One region of the Mesorhizobium sp. WSM2240 genome, then DNA from elsewhere that is predicted to be linked to it. Evidence: predicted binding sites of a transcription regulator. Region 1 holds the regulator's gene; each other region holds the start of a gene.

Evidence for each region. The regulator HrcA, encoded in region 1, represses chaperone genes, less so after heat shock. The targets are predictions, from matches to a motif close to GTTAGCACTCNCNNNNNGNGAGTGCTAAC.
Region 2: a site for HrcA is predicted at 1,502-1,530, ahead of ABVK50_RS08660 (co-chaperone GroES). Genes of this name have one in related genera too.
Region 3: a site for HrcA is predicted at 4,122-4,150, ahead of groES (co-chaperone GroES). Genes of this name have one in related genera too.

Annotation. Positions count from the first base shown of each region.
Region 1 is NZ_CP159253.1:5,595,678-5,602,214, reverse strand. Features, by position in the region: gene ABVK50_RS27895 (TAXI family TRAP transporter solute-binding subunit) at 1-950, opposite strand, end outside; gene cysK (cysteine synthase A) at 1,168-2,148, opposite strand; gene ABVK50_RS27885 (LysE family translocator) at 2,293-2,910, opposite strand; gene ABVK50_RS27880 (hypothetical protein) at 3,032-3,229, opposite strand; gene hrcA (heat-inducible transcriptional repressor HrcA) at 3,304-4,374, opposite strand; gene rph (ribonuclease PH) at 4,545-5,261, shown strand; gene ABVK50_RS27865 (VOC family protein) at 5,270-5,680, shown strand; gene rdgB (RdgB/HAM1 family non-canonical purine NTP pyrophosphatase) at 5,680-6,327, shown strand; gene hemW (radical SAM family heme chaperone HemW) at 6,339-6,537, shown strand, end outside.
Region 2 is NZ_CP159253.1:1,798,002-1,804,538, reverse strand. Features, by position in the region: gene arsB (ACR3 family arsenite efflux transporter) at 1-462, opposite strand, end outside; gene ABVK50_RS08670 (arsenate reductase ArsC) at 523-1,032, opposite strand; gene ABVK50_RS08665 (helix-turn-helix transcriptional regulator) at 1,047-1,379, opposite strand; gene ABVK50_RS08660 (co-chaperone GroES) at 1,682-1,996, shown strand; gene groL (chaperonin GroEL) at 2,055-3,686, shown strand; gene ABVK50_RS08650 (adenylate/guanylate cyclase domain-containing protein) at 3,847-4,521, shown strand; gene ABVK50_RS08645 (glycoside hydrolase family 43 protein) at 4,607-6,229, opposite strand.
Region 3 is NZ_CP159253.1:1,834,750-1,841,286, reverse strand. Features, by position in the region: gene ABVK50_RS08830 (EAL domain-containing protein) at 1-112, shown strand, start outside; gene ABVK50_RS08825 (pilus assembly protein TadG-related protein) at 261-2,246, shown strand; gene ABVK50_RS08820 (LysE family translocator) at 2,438-3,070, shown strand; gene ABVK50_RS08815 (hypothetical protein) at 3,633-3,935, shown strand; gene groES (co-chaperone GroES) at 4,204-4,500, shown strand; gene groL (chaperonin GroEL) at 4,564-6,216, shown strand.

The DNA of each region.
Region 1 (6,537 bases):
AGCCCGGCTTCCTTGTAGTAGCGCTCGGCGCCGGGATGCAGCGGGATCGGCATGCCGTCGAGCGCCTTGGCCGGGTCGATCGCCTTGGCGGCGGCGTGGGCGGCGGTCAGCTGGTCGAGATTTTCGAACAGCAGCTTGGTCATCTGATAGGCGATCTCGTCGGAGACGCCGTCATGCGTGACGAGGAAATTGCCCACCGCGGCGGTTTCGACATCGGCCGTCTGGCCGTCATAGGTGCCGGCAGGGATCACGACGGACATGTAGGGCGAGCCGATCTTTTCGACGACGTCCTTGGGTACGGCAACCACATTGATCGGCAGCGAAGTGGCAAGGTCGCGGATCGATGCGACGCCGAGGCCGGCCGACTGCAGCGTCGCGTCGAGCTGGCGGTTCTTGATGAGTTCGACCGATTCGGCGAAGGGCAGATATTCGACCTTACCGAGATCCTCATATTTCATGCCGGCGGCGGCGAAGATGGCGCGGGCGTTGAGCTCCGTGCCGGAAGCCGGCGCACCGACCGACAGGCTTTTGCCCTTCAAATCCTCCAGCGTCTTGATGCCGGATTCCTGGCTGGCGACGATCTGGATGTAATTGGGATAGATGGCCGCGATGCCGCGCAATTTGTCGAGCTTGCCAGGGAAGCCGGCCTCGGTGTTGCCCTCGGCGGCGAGCTTCACCGAATCGCCGAGCGCAAACGCGATCTCGCCTTTGCCCTGCTGCAGGAGGTTCAGGTTCTCGACCGACGCTTTGGTGGCCTGAACCTGGGTGCGCGCGCCTTCGATGCCTTTGCCGTAGATCTCCGACAGCGCGACGCCGAGCGGATAATAGACGCCGGAAGTGCCGCCGGTGAGCACGTTGATGAATTCCTGCGCCTTGGCCGACACAGCGCCAAAGCCGAGCGACAGCGCAACGGCGCCGACAGCAAGCATCCTGGTTTTCAGATTGAGCATGCGGTTCCTCCCGGACAGTCTTTTCATGGATCGCGCCGTCTGGCGGCGGCGCGGGCTGGGAAGACTGTTTTAGCGGCTGGGGCGGAAATGCAAAGGGTTTATTGGCGGGGCGCTTCCTCGCCTGCAGATGACAGGACAGGAAGAATGAGCATTTCGTCTCCACCCCCACCCGTCGGCTACGCCGACACCCTCCCCGCAGGGGGAGGGATAGACCTCCTTAACCGCCAAGCCCTTCAAACAGGATCGTCGAGAGATAGCGCTCGGCGAAGGAGGGGATGACTACGACCATGTTCTTGCCGGCGTTTTCCGGCCGCGAGCCGACCACGATCGCAGCCTGGAGGGCCGCGCCGGACGAGATGCCGACCGGCACGCCTTCCAGGCGGGCGACGAGACGGGCGTTGGCGATGGCGTCCTCGTTGGAGGACTGGACGATCTCGTCATAGATGGTCGTGTCGAGAATTTTGGGCGCGAAGCCGGCGCCGATGCCCTGGATCTTGTGCGGGCCTGGCTGGCCGCCCGACAGCACCGGGGAGGCTTCGGGCTCGACAGCCACGACATGCAGCGATGGCTTGCGCTTCTTGATGACCTGGCCGACGCCGGTGATGGTGCCGCCGGTGCCGATGCCGGAGATGAAAATGTCGACGGCGCCCTGGGTGTCGTTCCAGATCTCCTCGGCCGTGGTGGTGCGATGGATCTCGGGGTTCGCGGGATTCTCGAACTGCTGCGGAATGACCGCGCCGGGAATGGTCTGCACCAGTTCCTCGGCTTTGGCGATGGCGCCCTTCATGCCCTTCGCCCCTTCAGTCAGCACCAGTTCCGCGCCAAGGAGCGCCAGCATCTTGCGGCGCTCGATCGACATGGTTTCCGGCATGGTCAGGATCAGCTTGTAGCCCTTGGCCGCGGCGGCGAAGGCAAGCGCTATGCCGGTATTGCCCGATGTCGGCTCGATCAGCGTGTTCTTGCCGGGGGAGATGGTGCCGGCGGCTTCCAGCGCCTCGATCATCGCCACGCCGATGCGGTCCTTGACGCTGGCGATCGGATTGAAGAATTCGAGCTTGGCGAGAAGATTGGCGACGATTCCCTTTTCGCTCGCGAACTTGTCCAGCCTGATCAGCGGCGTATCGCCGATCGTTTCGGTGATGGAATTGAAGATGCGCCCGCGACCCGGTACGCGCGTCGAGGTGGCCGGCTTGTTCATCGATTTCGCTCCCGCTGGATTTTCACCGCGCAGGATAGTCCTGCGTCCCGGAAAAACCGAGTGGGCGGCATGCTGAAATGGTCTTTCGCGCGGAAAACGGTTTCTGAAAACGGGCTGCTCGCAGAATCGTTTGGCGCGACGAGCCTACTGGCGAGACGCGATGGCGAGCGCCGCGCCCGCCATGAAGGCAGCCGCCGTGCGGTTCAGCGCCTTCAGCGCGCGCGGCGTCTTCAGGAACCAGCGCGCCTTGGCGGCAAGCGCCAGATAGGGCACCAGCACGACGAGCAGCACCACCACGGTCAACGCAGCCAGGATCGCGTAATCGGCGAAAGTGATGGTGCGCAGGTCGACCAGCGTCGGCGTCAGCGCCAGATAGAAGATCATAGTCTTGGGGTTGCCGAGCGTGACGGCGAGCCCGGCGAGAAAGCTGGCCGCGAGCCCGCCTTTGCCCTTCCGCGCCTCGACGTTTTCCGGCGTGATGCCGCTCTTCCAGAAGCTCCAGGCCAGCCAGGCGAGATAGGCGACGCCGAGCCACTTGATGACCAGGAACACGGTGCCGAAGGTCTGGGCCACCAGCGCCAGGCCGAGCACGACGGCGGTAAGATAGGTCAAATCGCCGACGACCAGCCCGAACGACATTGCCAGCGCCGAACGGAAGCCGGAGCCGAGCGCGCGGGCGACGAGCGCGGTGACACCCGGCCCGGGAATGGCGGCGGCAATGGCGAGCGCAAGGCTATAAGCGAGAAAGCCGGCAAGGGTCATGGGTTGAGTCTCATTGGTGTCGCGCCCCTATCGCACAGGCGCGCCGCTGCGGGAATACGGCAGCAGCTTCCATGGCTTGGCGCAACCGTGCGCGGCTCTCATGATGACGGTGATGGCACGCTTAGTTGCCGCCGGCGTATAGGCCCTCGTCGAGACTTTTTTCCAGCGCCACGAGGTCGTCCGGCAGCGGCATGCCCATGGCGCGCAATTCGTTGAGCTTTTCGCGCAATTGCTCACGCACTTCATGATCGTCGGCGGGCTGGTTGACCATCCCTTCCAAAAGCAGACTGATCTGGGCCTTGATCTGTTCGAGCGCCATGGCGGACCCCCTTTGCTCAAGCTCCAAGCTTACACCGAATGCGTGAAGGCCGCCACCGGGGCCGCCAGAGCGGCTCAACGCAGCATGCGCGAGATGAGCTGGGCGGTGTAGTCGACCATCGGCACGATGCGGGCGTAGTTCAGCCTGGTCGGGCCGATGACGCCGAGCGCGCCGACGACGCGGGCGTCCTTGTCGCGGTAGGGCGCGACCACCAGCGAGGAGCCGGACAGCGAAAACAGCTTATTCTCGGAACCGATGAAGATGCGCACGCCGGAGCCTGCCTCCGCGAGGTCGAGGAGCTGAACCATGCCCTCCTTGGTCTCGAGATCCTCGAAAAGATGCCGGAGCAGTTCGAGGTCGGCCTGGGCGGTGACGTTTTCCAGAAGATTGGCGCGGCCGCGCACGATCAGTCGCGAAGGCAGCCCGCTTTCGGAACCGGCCCAGATGGCAAGACCCTTTTCCACCAGGTCCTGCGATAGCGTGTCCAGGGCGGCCCTTGTCTCCTCCTTGAGACGCGCAATCTCCGCCCGAGCCTCTGCAAGCGTGCGGCCGCGTATATGAGCGTTGAGGAAGTTCGAAGCTTCGTGAAGCTGCGAGTTGGTGACGCCGGCCGGCAACTCGACCACGCGGTTTTCGACGTCGCCGTTCTGCGTGACCATGATTGCCAAGGCGCGCTCGGGCTCGAGCTGGATGAACTCGATATGCTTCAGCGGCACTTCGTTCTTGGCGGCGAGCACGAGGCCGGCGCCGCGCGACATGCCGGACAGCATCTGGCTGGCTTCGGTCAGCATGTGCTCCAGCGTGGCGCCGCTGCCGGAAGCCTTGAGCTGCGCCTCGATGGAGCGGCGCTCTTCGTCCGACAGGTCGCCGAGCTCCATGAAGGCGTCGACGAAGAAGCGCAGCCCCTTCTGGGTAGGCAGGCGGCCGGCCGAAATATGCGGCGCATAGACGAGTCCGAGATGTTCGAGATCGCTCATCACATTGCGCACGGTGGCCGGCGACAGCGACGAAGGCAGCATGCGCGACAGGTTGCGCGAACCAACCGGCTCGCCGTCGAGAAGATAGGAATCGACGATGCGCCGGAAGATTTCGCGGGAACGCGTGTCAAGCGATTGCAGATTCTGATCCAGAACCGGTTTGGTCATCGGGTCTCCACACCTCAGCCCAAAATATAGACGTGGCCGGCGCGAACACAACCTTGCGCCGCGGCCGGCCGGTTTTCCTTTGCGCAGGCGACTCACAGGGGTTACAAGCCGCCGGCAAAGAGACCGCTCAAAGCCGGCCTCCGTTTTCGAATTCGAGAAGAAAGTGCCTGATGCGCCCCTCAAAACGCCAATATGACGAAATGCGCGCAATTTCCTTCGAGCGCAACGTTTCCAAGCACGCCGAAGGCTCGTGCCTGGTGAAATTCGGCGACACGCACGTATTGTGCACGGCGAGCCTGGAGGAGCGCGTGCCGGGCTGGATGCGCAATTCCGGCAAGGGCTGGGTGACGGCGGAATACGGCATGCTGCCGCGCTCGACCGGCGAGCGCATGCGCCGTGAGGCCTCGGCCGGCAAGCAGGGCGGGCGCACGCTGGAAATCCAGCGTCTGATCGGGCGATCCTTGCGCGCCGTCGTCGATCTGGAGGCGCTCGGCGAAATGCAGATCACCGTCGACTGCGATGTGATCCAGGCAGATGGCGGCACGCGAACGGCGGCGATCACCGGCGGCTGGGTGGCGCTGCACGACTGCCTGCGCTGGATGGAGGCGCGCCAGATGACAAGCGTGTCGAAAGTGCTGAAGGACCATGTCGCCGCGATCTCCTGCGGCATCTATGACGGCCAGCCGGTGCTCGATCTCGATTATCTCGAGGATTCGTCGGCCGGCACCGACGCCAATTTCGTCATGACCGGCAAGGGCGGCATCGTCGAAATCCAGGGCACGGCCGAGGGCGTGCCCTTCACCGAGGAAGAATTCGCGGCGCTGATGGCTCTGGCCAAGAAGGGCATTTCGCGGCTGGTCAGCCTGCAGCAGATGGCGGTGGCATAGAGGCAATCATGACCCCCTCCGCAGTCCTCGAATCCGCGCTTTACGTCGCCGACCTCGATGCGGCGGAGGCGTTTTACGGCGAGGTGCTGGGGCTGGAGGTGATTGCCAAGGTGGAGGGCCGCCACGTCTTCTTCCGCTGCGGGACGGGCGTGCTTCTGCTGTTCAACGCCGAGGCGACGCGGCAGGCGCCGCCGCCGGATGCGAAACTACCGGTGCCGCCGCACGGCACGGTTGGCCAGGGGCATCTCTGCTTTGCCGCGACTGCGGAGGAGATCGCGCGGTGGAAAGCGCATCTCGGGGCGCGGAATATCGATATCGAAGCCGATTTCGAGTGGCCGAATGGCGGCCGCTCAATCTATTTCCGCGATCCATCCGGCAATTCGCTGGAATTCGCCGAGCCGAGAATCTGGGGAATGTGATGCGGCCGCTGGAAGACAAAAAAATCGTCGTCGCGAGCCATAACGACGGAAAGCTGCGCGAATTCGCCCAACTGATGGCGCCGTTCGGCTTCGAGGCCAAGTCGGCTGCGGAACTTGGACTGCCCGAGCCGGACGAAACCGGCACGACTTTCGAGGAGAATGCCTACATCAAAGCTTTCGCGGCAGCCAAGGCGACCGGCCTGCCGGCGCTCTCCGACGATTCCGGGCTCTGCGTCGACGCGCTGGACGGGCAGCCCGGAATCTACACCGCCAACTGGGCCGAAACCCCCGAAGGGGGGCGCGACTTCGCAATCGCCATGCAACGCACCGAAATCGCACTGCATGAAGTGGGCGCGTCCGATCCCGCACGCCGCACCGGCAAGTTCGTCGCCGTGATCTGCCTCGCCTGGCCGGACGGCCATGCCGAGTATTTCCGCGGCGAGGCGGAAGGCACGCTGGTGTGGCCGCCGCGCGGCGACAAGGGTTTCGGCTACGATCCGGTATTCCAGCCGAACGGCTACGACAAGACCTTCGGCGAGATGGACGCCGAACAGAAGCACGGCTGGAAGCCGGGCCAGGCCGAGGCGCTGTCGCACCGCGCCCGCGCCTTCCAGAAATTCGCTCAGCGCATGCTCGGCGCGGCGTGACGGAGAGCGCGTTGACGGGCCGCGATCCGGGTTTCGGCGTCTATGTCCATTGGCCGTTCTGCGCGGCCAAATGCCCCTACTGCGACTTCAACAGCCATGTCCGCCACCAGCCGGTGGACCAGGAGCGCTTCGCACGCGCCTTCGACATAGAACTGAAGACGATGCGCGCCCGCACCGGGCCGCGCGAGGTGACCAGCATATTCCTCGGCG
Region 2 (6,537 bases), 1.9 Mb from region 1:
GATCGCGTCGTTGAGCGCAACCTGCGACAGCGTGAAATTCGGCTCTCCCCTGGTCAGGTTCGACCACACGAACACCATCGCCGTACAGGGCGCCGCCGCCAGGATGATCAGGCCGGCAATATAGGAATCGATCTGGTCGCCGGGCAGCCAGGGCCGGAACAGCCAGCCTATGAAGAGCCAGCCGAGCAGCGCCATCGAGAACGGCTTCACCGCCCAGTTGACGAATAGCGTTACGCCGATGCCGCGCCAATATGTGCCGACCCGGGCAAGCGAGCCGAAATCGACGCGCAGCAGCATCGGGACGATCATCAGCCAGATGAGCACCGCCACCGGTATGTTGACCTTGGCCACTTCAGCCGCGGCGATTACGCGGAACGCCCCCGGCAGGATGTGGCCGAGCGCTATGCCGGCAACTATGCAAAGCGCGACCCAGAGCGTCAGGTATTTTTCGAAGAAGCCGATGCCGGCCGGCGTACGCTCGGCGGTGTCGAAAGTGCGGTCTGTCATTTCGTATTCCTCGGGTCAGCCGGCCTCGGGCAGATTGCGCCCGATCTCGTCCAGCCGCTTCTGCAGCGAGAGCCGGTCCAGCCTGGCCATCGGCAGGTTGGTGAAGATCGAGATCCGGTTGTTGAGCATGCGGTATGCGTCGGCGAAGGCGAGGTGCTTTTCCGCCTCGGTGCCGTCGACCGCCGCGGGGTCCGGCACGCCCCAATGCGCTGTCATCGGCTGCCCCGGCCACACCGGGCAGGCCTCGTTCGCCGCATTGTCGCAGACGGTGAAGACGAAGTTCATCTCCGGCGCGCCCCGGGCGGCAAACTCTTCCCAGCTTTTCGAGCGGGCAAAGGAAGCATCATGGTTGAGGCTCGTGAGAAGTTGGAGGGCGTAGGGATGCACCTCGCCTTTCGGCTGCGAACCGGCCGAGAACGCCCGGAAACGGCCCTGCCCCACGCGGTTCAGGATCGCCTCGGCGAGAATGGACCTGGCCGAATTCCCGGTGCAGAGAAACAATACGTTGAAAAGCTGGTCGCTCATCGGCGAAAATCTCCCTAGCAATTGCAGGTGACGGCCTGGATCACTGGCTGGCAGAGCTCCGGCGAACCATTGCAGCAATCTTCCATCAGGTAGGCCAAAAGATCGCGGAAGCCGGTCATGTCGGCGACGTAGCGTACGGTGCGACCGTCGCGTTCGGCGCGCACCAGGCCGGCGTGATCGAGCACTTTCAAATGCGCCGACATGGTGTTCTGCACCGCACCGAGGGAGGTTGCGACCTCGCCGGCCGGCATACCTTCGGTGCCAGCGCGCACCAGCAACCGGAATACTTCGAGCCTCGTATCCTGGCCCAGCGCGGAGAGGCTGGCGAGCGCTGCCTTTTTATCCATGTATCCACAAATCCAGATTAATTAGATTAAGGAGGACGTAACAGATGGATGACGATAGCGCAACTGCGGTGTTGGCCTGCGTGCCTTCAATCTGGCCCCGGACTGCCACGGGTTCACGGCGAGTTAGCACTCGTCGGTCGCGAGTGCCAAAATTTTTGCCGGAGCCTCTTGAAAGCTGAAATTTCCAAACTAGCTCGATAATCGCGCGGCGCCTCAACAAGGGTCGCGGCTCCCCGCGCCGCCCGATATTGCCGGCCCGGTGCGCAGGGACCTCAAATCTGTTTGTCCATGAGGAGAGCAACATGACGTTCCGTCCATTGCATGACCGTATTCTGGTTCGCCGCGTCGAGGTCGACGAGAAAACGGCCGGAGGCATCATCATCCCCGACACCGCCAAGGAGAAGCCGCAGGAGGGCGAAGTCATCGCCACCGGACCCGGCGCGCGCAACGAAGCCGGCCAGCTTCAGCCGCTCGACGTCAAGGTCGGAGACCGTATCCTGTTCGGCAAATGGTCCGGCACCGAGATCAAGCTGAACGGCGAGGATCTGCTCATCATGAAGGAAAGCGACGTGATGGGCGTGATCGAGAACACCGCCGAACTGAAGAACGCCGCCTGACGGGTTCTGACGGCGAACCACCAGTCAATGAAAGCTGCCTATTCGAAGGAGTGATCCAATGGCTGCCAAGGAAGTGAAGTTCCACACCGACGCTCGCGAGAAGATGCTGCGCGGCGTCGACATCCTCGCCAATGCGGTGAAGGTGACGCTCGGCCCCAAGGGCCGCAACGTCATTCTCGACAAATCGTTCGGCGCCCCGCGCATCACCAAGGACGGCGTCACCGTCGCCAAGGAAATCGAGCTCGAGGACAAGTTCGAGAACATGGGCGCGCAGATGGTGCGCGAAGTCGCCTCCAAGACCAGCGACATCGCCGGCGACGGCACCACGACAGCGACCGTGCTCGCCCAGGCCATCGTCAAGGAAGGCGCCAAAGCGGTGGCGTCGGGCATGAACCCGATGGACCTGAAGCGCGGCATCGACAAGGCCGTGGAAGCGGTCGTTGCCGAGCTGAAGGCCAACGCCCGCAAAGTCACCAACAATGACGAGATCGCGCAGGTCGGCACCATCTCGGCCAATGGCGACGCCGAGATCGGCCGCTTCCTCGCCGAGGCCATGCAGAAGGTCGGCAATGAAGGCGTCATCACCGTCGAGGAAGCCAAGACCGCCGAGACCGAACTCGAAGTCGTCGAAGGCATGCAGTTCGACCGCGGCTATCTCTCGCCCTATTTCATCACCAACCAGGACAAGATGCGGGTCGAGCTGGATGAACCTTATGTGCTGATCCATGAGAAGAAGCTCTCCAACCTGCAGGCCATGCTGCCTGTGCTGGAAGCCGTGGTCCAGTCGGCCAAGCCGCTGCTGATCATCGCCGAGGACGTCGAGGGCGAGGCTCTCGCCACGCTGGTGGTCAACAAGCTGCGCGGCGGGCTCAAGGTCGCGGCGGTCAAGGCGCCGGGTTTCGGCGACCGCCGCAAGGCCATGCTGGAAGATATCGCGATCCTGACCGGCGGCACCGCGATCAGCGAAGATCTCGGCATCAAGCTCGAGAATGTGACGTTGGAGATGCTCGGCAGGGCCAAGAAGGTTGTGATCGAGAAGGAGAACACCACAATCGTCGACGGCGCCGGCCGCAAGGACGAGATCCAGGGCCGCGTCACGCAGATCAAGGCGCAGATCGAGGAGACCACCTCTGACTACGACCGCGAGAAGCTGCAGGAGCGGTTGGCCAAGCTTGCAGGCGGCGTGGCCGTCATCCGCGTCGGCGGCTCGACCGAGGTCGAGGTCAAGGAGCGCAAGGACAGAGTCGACGACGCGTTGCATGCGACGCGCGCGGCGGTCGAGGAAGGCATCCTGCCCGGCGGCGGCGTGGCGCTGCTCAGGGCCGCCAAGGCGCTCGAGACGGTGCAGGTCGACAATCCCGACCAGAAGACCGGCGTCGAAATCGTACGCAAGGCGATCGAGTGGCCGGTGCGCCAGATCGCCGAGAATGCTGGCGCCGAGGGCTCGATCATCGTCGGCAGGCTGCGCGAAAACGCCGACTTCGGCTATGGTTGGAACGCCCAGACCAACGAGTTCGGCGATCTCTACGGCCAGGGCGTGATCGACCCGGCCAAGGTCGTGCGCACCGCGCTCCAGGACGCCGCGTCGGTCGCCGGCCTGCTGGTGACCACCGAGGCCATGGTTGCCGAGAAGCCGAAGAAGGAAACGCCCGCTCCGGCCATGCCGGGCGGCCCGGGTATGGACTTCTAGTACGGCGCAGGTCCACGCCCGCAGCGGGCGTGGACCTGCATTGAGGTTATAAGAATGCGGAGCTGGTCTGCAGCAATGTTCCCCCAGCGGCTGGGATCAGCGCCAGTTCGCCTTGACGGCTGCATTTGAAACTCGATGCGATCGGCGTTAAGCAATCTCGATGGAACGCCATGCGAGCCCGACACAGAGTTCCGCCGGCGCGGCGGCTACTGTCGCATTCATAGATCTTGCCGGATTCAGCGCCATTGCGGACGTCTACGGAGACGCAGCCGCGATAGACGTGCTCGACATTTTCGAGAAAATGGTCCGCGAAGCCCTGGACGGATATGAACCGCCGATCAAATGGATCGGCGATGAGGCGATGCTCTCGTTTCCCGAGCCGGAAATCGCGATCCAGGTTCTCGGGACACTGTTGCAGGCATGCCGAAAAGAGCCGCGCCTGCCGCTAACGCGTGCAGGGCTGAACCATGGGCAGGTCATCCGCAGGGGAAGTGATATATTCGGATCGACCGTCAACATAGCAGCGCGCATCGCCGCGCTTGCAGCCCCCGGTCAATTGCTTGCTACTCAACCAATTGCCGAGACGGCTGCCGCCAAAGGAATCGTGGTGCGTGATCTCGGAAAAATGGCGCTTAGATCGGTAGCCGATGAAGTCCCTCTTTACGAGATCGAGCTTGCCCCGTCGCCAGACCCGGCCTGGATCGATCCGGTGTGCAAGATGCATGCTCCTTATGCATCGTATCGGCGGGCTGCCCCGGACGGCCCGTGGTTTTGCTCGCCCCAATGCGAAGAGGCGTATCGCAAGTCGCCGCAGACCTATCCGCTGCCTCGATGAGAGGCTTGCCGTCCTCCGGCCCAACCCGCCCGCGTCGACCATTATCCCTTGATGCGCAAAGTCCGCGAGTGGCCAGACCGTCACCTCACTCCTCGCGCCTGATGTAGCTGAAATATTCAAAATCGGCTGGCATGCCGGAGCCGCTCGTGTCGAAAGCGGCCATGCCGACGAAGGCGCCGGTGAAGGAGCCATGCTCGCCGCGGCCGCCCTCGTCGGAAATGACGCTGGCGTCCAGCACCGGTCCTGCCTTCGTCCAATCGCCGCCTTCCCGATACCAGAACTGCAAGGTGTCGCCTGCCACTTCCGCGGCGAGACCGATCGGACGCTCTCCGCGGAGCGGCAGCGGCTCGGCGAGCGGAAAGTCCAGCTTGCCGTTCGGCCAGTCGCCGGGGCAGGACAGGATGGTGAGCACGCGGCCGCGGCTTGCGTCATGCGTGACGGCCAGGAAATGGAACTTGTGGCGGTTATAATAATGCGTCAGCCCGGCCGCCTGCTGGAAACTCTCCGGCGCAAAGGCGAGTTCGGTTTCGGCGCGGAAGGAGAAATCTTCCTGCCGCCGGGCGACCAGCGCCTGCTCGTACCAACTGCCGATCGATTCGCGCCCGAAGAGGCGTAGAGCGCCGGACTTTCCGGATAGCGAGAAAAGCCGCTCGGGATAAGGCGTTCGCAGCCACTGAAAATCGAGCGGCAGCTCTGCGCCGTCGAAATCATGGCGAATCGTCTCAGGGCGTGGCTTGCGCAAAGCCGCAGCGGGCGCCGGCACCTCGACCTCCGGCACGGGTCCGCCCTTCTCGAGCCGCAGCCAGCCGTCCTCACCCCAGGCGCATTTCTGTATAGCCGTCTCGCGGCCGAGCGGCGAGCGCCGCAGTCCCGGCAAAGGCCGCGAGCAGAGATGCGTGTGATAGACCGCGCCGTCCGGCGTCTCGACGATCTGACCGTGGCCGGCGCGCTGCAGCACGGCTGTCGGCGCGTCCTTGGAGGTGATGACGTGCGTGTCGGGGTGAAGCTCATACGGGCCGCCAATGTCACGCGAGCGGGCCATGGTGACGGCATGGCCGTAGCCGGTGCCGCCTTCGGCGGTGGTCAGATAATACCAGCCGTTGCGCTTCCAGAGATGCGGCCCCTCGACCAGCCCGTGCGGGCTGCCGGCAAAGATGTTCCTGACCGGCCCGACGAGCTTCTTGCCCGCCGGATCGTACTCCTGCAGAAGTATCCCGGCAAAGGATGGATGCTTGGGGCTGCCGCCGACGCCGGTGGAGACATGGTTCCAGACCATGTTGAGGAACCACTTCCTGCCGTCGTCGTCATGGAAGAGCGACGGGTCGAAGCCGCTCGAATTGATATAGACCGGATCCGACCATGGGCCCTCGATCGATGGCGCCGTCACGATGTAGTTGTGCGCATCCTTGAAATTGCCGTCGAGCCGCTTGACGTCGGTATAGACCAGCCAGAACAGCCCGTCGGCATAAGAAAGACACGGCGCCCATATGCCGCCGGAATCGGGAGCGCCGCGCATGTCGAGCTGGGCGGCGCGATCGAGAGGGCGCTTGACCAGCCGCCAGTTCACGAGATCGGTCGAATGGTGGATCTGGACGCCGGGATACCATTCGAAGGTCGAGGTGGCGATGAAGTAGTCCTGCCCGACGCGGCAGATCGACGGATCTGGATTGAAACCGGGCAGGATAGGATTACGGATCATCGGCATCACCTGTGGCTTGCGAGCGGCGCTCAGACCGAGGCCGCCGGAGATTGGAATCGGCCTCCCGCGCAGATTGCGCCTCGCTGCCGACGTTCTCTTCCCTAGCGTGTCGATCCGCCGTGGCAAAGACCTTGATGACCGATCGGCAGGAATGATTTCTTCTGGGCGATTTCCACCACGAATCGGTGGTCAAATCCGAGAAGAATGTTTTGACGCTGACGGGATTTCCGTGGGATTTCGGCGTCAATCCGTATCGCTCCATACGATTTATCCCCATTTATGGCGTGGTCACGCTGTTCTGGCCTTGCGCCAGAACA
Region 3 (6,537 bases), 1.9 Mb from region 1:
CGTCCGACTGATCGACCTCGGCGTCAACCTGATGGCCGGCCCGCGCTTTGCGAGCCGCTCCGAATACAGTCCGGAAGCAGCCGGCCCCGCCGAGCGCTTCGCAAATCTCTGACTTCGCCGGCCGACATCCCCAATCCTCCAGGCCCGTTTTGGTTAATGCCGGGTGAGCCGCATCCCGCCATTTCAACGGTTTTTCGCGCCGGTTTTTTTAACGATTCATGAGATTCTGCCTGAACCTAGGGCCAGGTTTGGGGTGCGACATGTTACGCAGATTTGCGAGGGACCAGCGCGGCAATTTTGCAATGATGATGGTTATCGCAACCGTCCCGATACTGGGCGGCCTGGCGCTTGCCGTCGATTATTCGGAACTGTCCAGGCAGCGGCAGATAGTCCTCAATGCGCTGGACGCCGCGGCGGTCGCGACTGGCGCCCATATAATCAGTGGCAGCGTCAGTTCTGCCGACCCGGTCGCCTATGAGACGGCGATCAAGAAATACGCCCAGGATTTTTTCGTAGCCAATCTCGGGCCGGTGAAGCCGACAAACACCACGCTCTCCGTCGGGTTGCCAAACAACAATGCCGGCGGCGGTACGCTTAAGTTGACGGCGGGTCTGAAATATGAACCGTACTTCCTGCCGGCCTTCACGGAACTGATCGGGCAGCCGCGCGATCAGAGTACGGTCAATGTCGCGGCCAAGTCGGAAGTGCGGCTGAAGAACACGCTCGAAGTGGCGCTGGTTCTCGACAATTCCGGATCGATGGCCGAATACGGCTCGGGCACCGGCCAGCAGCGAATTGTTCTCTTAAAGGCCGCTGCCAAGCAACTGGTCGAAACGATGGCCAATCAGGCCGCCATGATGAAGCAGGTGCCGAAGCCGGTCCAGTTCGGGCTGGTGCCGTTTGCCGCCTCGGTCAACATCGCTCCCGATAACGATGCTGAGCCCTGGATGGACACGAAGGGCATTTCGCCCGTCCATCACGAAAATTTCGACTGGTCAACTATGACCGCCGCCAGGGACCCGAACAAATACGCCGAAAAGGTCGGCGACGTCTGGTACAAGCGTGGCGTGGGCTGGGGTGAAACAAAAGACCAGCCGCTCACCCGCTTCAGCCTTTACGCCGATATAATCGCGGAAACCGGACGGGAAGAGGTTCCCGGCTCGCGTCATTGCGTCAAATGGTGGAGCAACGGCACGTGCAGACAGTATAGCTGGGACTATACTTATATAACAAGCCAGTTTGCATCGTGGCAGGGTTGCATCGAGGCTCGACCCGCTCCCTACAACAACAACGACGCGACGCCAACAAGCTCCAATCCCGCCACACTGTTCGTGCCGATGTTTGCTCCGGACGAACCCAAACATCTTTGGCGCGATCTGGACCGTGACGGCGTCGCCGATCTCAATGCGGACGATTTCTACTACTCGAACAATTGGTGGACCGACTGGGCCGACACGGCCTACACGACCGCCGGCGCTGTTTCCCGGCTGACCGACATGCGCAAATACTTTCGGGTCAAGCCTTTCGGGTCCACCAATCCGGATTCTGGCGACGGACCCAATTCCTCATGCACCACCAATCCCATAACACCCCTGCACGACGTTACGACCGCCGAGGGCAAGAAGGTGATCCTCGGCGCGATCGATAGCATGAAGCCGGGCGGCAACACCAACGTACCGGAAGGAACTGCGTGGGGTTGGCGCGTGGTCTCCCACGGCGCGCCCTTCACGGAAGGCCGTCCCGAGATCGAGAAAGGCAATGACAAGGTCATCATCGTGCTAACCGATGGCGCAAACACCTATGGCGATCTATCCGACAACAGCGGCTATGATCTTGCCCGACTTAGATCGACCTACGCGGCCTATGGCTATACCGGCAAGGGATACAACGGCACCGGCATCACGCGCATGTTCATGGACACGTCTGGCAATGTCGGCAAATCGACCTATACGAGCACAAACTATCAGGCGGCGATGGACGAGCAGTTGCAGATGGTCTGCGCCAACGCAAAGGCTCCCGACCAAGGCAACATCATCGTGGTGACCGTCTCGCTCGATTTGAGCACCAGCGTGGCGAGCGAGAAGAAGGCTATCGAGGCGTTGACCAAGTGCGCCTCCGACTCCCGTTTCAAGAAAAACGCGGATGGAACGCCGAAGAAGCTGTTTTACAATGCCACCGGCAGCAATCTCGCGGAAAAGTTCAAGGAGATCGCCGACGAACTTTCGAACCTGCGCATCGTCGGATAGCGCAATTTCAAGCCGCGGACGACGACGCCCCGCCCTTCCGGTGGGGCGTTTTGCTTTTCGTCGACGGCTTTGACAATCCTGGCGTGGCGCAATCCTTTTCCGCGCCAGGAACTTGAGGATCGAGCGCAGCTGGACCATGGTCCGCGCGGTTGGGCTATCCGCCCGCCGCAATCCCGGTTCCGGATTTTTCCATGCCCGAGCTTACGAATCTCGCAGCCTTCGCCCTGATTGCGCTGGGCATGGTGCTGACGCCCGGGCCCAACATGATCTACCTGATCTCGCGCTCGCTGTCGCAGGGGCCGATAGCCGGGCTGGTTTCTCTGGGCGGCGTAGCGGTGGGCTTCGTCTTCTACATCCTCTGCGCCGCCTTCGGCATCACCGCATTGGTGCTCGCCGTGCCCTATGCCTATGACGCGCTGCGCTTCGGCGGCGCGCTCTATCTCCTGTGGCTTGCCTGGCAGGCGGTGCGGCCGGGCGGCCGTTCGCCGTTCCAGGTGCGGCAACTGCCGAAGGATAGCGCCAGAAAACTGTTCATGATGGGGCTCATGACCAACCTCCTGAACCCCAAGGTGGCGGTCATGTATCTGTCGCTGCTGCCGCAGTTCATCAGCCCCGAGCAGGGTAGCGTTCTTGCGCAACTGCTGGTGCTCGGCGGGGTGCAGATCACTATCAGCGTCACCGTCAATTCGATCATCGCGGTCATGGCGGGTTCAATCGCCGCTTTCCTGGCCGGACGGCCGCTCTGGCTGGTCGTTCAGCGCTGGCTGATGGGTACGGTGCTCGCCGGCCTGGCGCTCAGGATGGCGACCGAGGCGCAGCGCTGAGGGGTTTGCAGCAAATCGCCAAAGTTGGCGGTTTGGCGGTGCCGTTCTCGCCCCTCTACCATGCTTCGCATGGTCCCCTCTCCGTGTACTCCTGACCCGCCACACGAGCTTCCGTTGTGGATGGAATTCACTCCCGTTCCGGCCAAAACGAAGAAATATTGCTTCCGGATCAATGGGATGTAAGATTCTTCAGGAATCTTCACCCTCCTGTTTGTTCACACATCCGGCCGCTCCCTCATACTAACTCCCGGCAGCTTGCTGGTGGGGACGGGTGTACACGACCGGCATCCAGGCAAGTGTGGCGCCGGAGACGATGCCCGCTGGGTCGCGCGGGTCTCTCCGGCCCCGGGTCGCGCCTGAGCGCCCGCGCTCCGTCCCTTAAATACCGGGACAGAGCGATGGGCCGGACTGCGATCAGGGGAGAAAACGCCGGCGGCGCATGGCAGCGCGTCAACTAAACTATTGATTAGGCGTCGCTGCCATGCGCCGCTCCCCACACCCCGGCTTCGAGATGAAGCGCGGGAACGCTTCCGCTTGGCCTCAAACAAGGAAAGACCGACACATGACCAGAAAGAGCAGACAAGACATCGAGTTCAGTCCCGAATGCGGTGCGGCCTATGAGCGCCTCATCGTCCTTGCGCACCGGCTCTCGGCGCTGCTCACCGGCGACGCTCTGTCGCCTGACGGCCTCACCGACACGCCGCGATCCCAGGCGCTGGCGATGAGCATGATTTTTTTCCTGCTGCGCGCCGGTCCTGACGATCTTCACGCGATGTTCTTCGCCGAAGGGTCGTTCAATCAGCTGCGGTTCAAGCCCTTGCCTGCCGACTTCACCTGCCCGCCGGTGCTGGCGGACGTGCTGTGAGACAGCGGAACAAGCGGCTGGCAGCCAAACTGCGCCTGTCGGCCCGCCCGCAACACAGGAAACGCTTTCACCTTTGGAGGGGCCGCAAAACCGCCCCTCCGCTGCCGCAGCCACGCGAAAACTTTGCTTCTCGCCGCTGCTCTCCCATCTTGACTCGCATTTGCCGAGAGCCTATTTCACCGCCACGTTAGCACTCGCCTCCAATGAGTGCTAACCCCCGCTCCGGCAACGGAGCACCGTTCAACATCCGCACCAGGGACATCCAAAAATGGCAAAGTCGAATTTCCGGCCGCTGCATGACCGCGTGGTCGTTCGCCGCGTCGAGTCCGAAGCGAAGACCGCCGGCGGGATCATCATTCCCGACACCGCAAAGGAAAAGCCGCAGGAAGGCGAGATCATCGCCGTCGGCTCCGGCGCGCGCGACGAAGCGGGCAAGCTTGTTCCGCTCGATGTCAAGGCGGGCGACCGCATCCTGTTCGGCAAGTGGTCCGGCACCGAAGTGAAGCTCAATGGCGAAGACCTTCTGATCATGAAGGAATCCGACATCATGGGCATCATCGGCTGAATCGCCGAAACCAGTTCGCCTCTTCAACAGACCTTTAAGGGCACTGAGCCCAGGAGCTAAAAAATGGCTGCTAAAGACGTAAAATTCTCCCGCGACGCCCGCGAGCGCATGCTGCGCGGCGTCAACATCCTCGCCGATGCGGTGAAGGTGACGCTCGGCCCCAAGGGCCGCAACGTCGTCATCGACAAGTCGTTCGGCGCCCCGCGCATCACCAAGGACGGCGTCACCGTCGCCAAGGAAATCGAGCTTGAGGACAAGTTCGAGAACATGGGCGCCCAGATGGTCCGCGAAGTCGCTTCGAAGACCAACGACATCGCCGGCGACGGCACCACGACCGCCACGGTTCTCGCCCAGTCGATCGTGCAGGAAGGCCACAAGGCCGTTGCCGCCGGCATGAACCCGATGGACCTGAAGCGCGGCATCGATCTGGCCGTGACCGAGGTAGTGGCGTTCCTCAACAAGAACACCAAGAAGATCAAGACTTCCGAGGAAGTCGCACAGGTCGGCACGATCTCCGCTAACGGCGAGACCGACATCGGCGAAATGATCGCCAAGGCGATGCAGAAGGTCGGCAACGAAGGCGTCATCACCGTCGAGGAAGCCAAGACCGCCGAGACCGAGCTCGAGGTCGTTGAAGGCATGCAGTTCGACCGCGGCTACCTCAGCCCCTACTTCGTCACCAACCCTGACAAGATGGTTGCTGACCTGGAAGACGCCTACATCCTGCTCCACGAGAAGAAGCTGTCCAACCTCCAGGCGATGCTGCCGATCCTTGAGGCTGTCGTCCAGACCTCCAAGCCGCTCCTCATCATCTCCGAGGACGTCGAGGGCGAGGCTCTGGCCACGCTGGTGGTCAACAAGCTGCGTGGCGGCCTGAAGATCGCTGCCGTCAAGGCTCCGGGCTTCGGCGATCGCCGCAAGGCCATGCTGGAAGACATCGCCATCCTGACAGGCGGCCAGGTCATCTCCGAAGACCTCGGCATCAAGCTTGAGAATGTCGGCCTCAACATGCTCGGCCGCGCCAAGAAGGTGTCGATCTCCAAGGAGAACACCACCATCGTCGACGGCGCCGGCAAGAAGGCCGAGATCCAGGGCCGCGTCGCCCAGATCAAGCAGCAGATCGAGGAGACCACCTCGGACTACGACCGTGAAAAGCTGCAGGAGCGTCTCGCCAAGCTGGCCGGCGGCGTTGCCGTCATCCGCGTCGGCGGTGCGACCGAAGTCGAGGTCAAGGAGAAGAAGGACCGCGTCGACGACGCGCTGAACGCGACGCGTGCGGCCGTTGAAGAAGGCATTGTCGCTGGCGGCGGTGTAGCGCTTCTGCGCGCTTCACTGGCCATCAAGGCGACCGGTGTGAACTCGGACCAGCAAGCCGGCGTCAACATCGTGCGGCGCGCACTGCAGGCGCCGGCTCGTCAGATCGCCGCTAACGCCGGGGCCGAAGCCTCGATCGTTGCCGGCAAGATCCTCGACAACAAGAGCGTGACCTACGGCTTCAATGCCCAGACCGGCGAGTATGGCGACATGATCGCCATGGGTATCGTCGATCCGATGAAGGTCGTTCGCACGGCTCTCCAGGATGCGGCCTCGGTCGCCGGCCTGCTGGTCACCACCGAAGCCATGATCGCCGAGGCTCCGAAGAAGGAGTCCGCTGGCGGCATGCCGGGCGGCATGCCCGGCGGCGGCATGGGCGGCATGGGCGGCATGGATTTCTAAGGTCCACGCATCTCGAAAATCTCGGAAGGGCGGCAGCGATGCCGCCCTTTTTCTTTGCGGCGAACCCGGTTGGAAAAAGTTCGGCGCTTGCGAAATTTTTTTGGAACCAACGACCGGGGTCGGCGTTAGCGCGATGTCAGAGGAGTTTCGGAAGAGAAATCCGAAGAAACGAATTTGACAAAAAGGCGCCCCCCGCACCTAAAAGCTGTGAGGGGCGCTTTTTCATATGAGCAAACACGACCGATGGCGCACGGCGAATCCCGAACCATCCGGCGAAATTGCCTTTGCCTTGAGCCTCTAGGATTCGCTTTTCAAAAATTT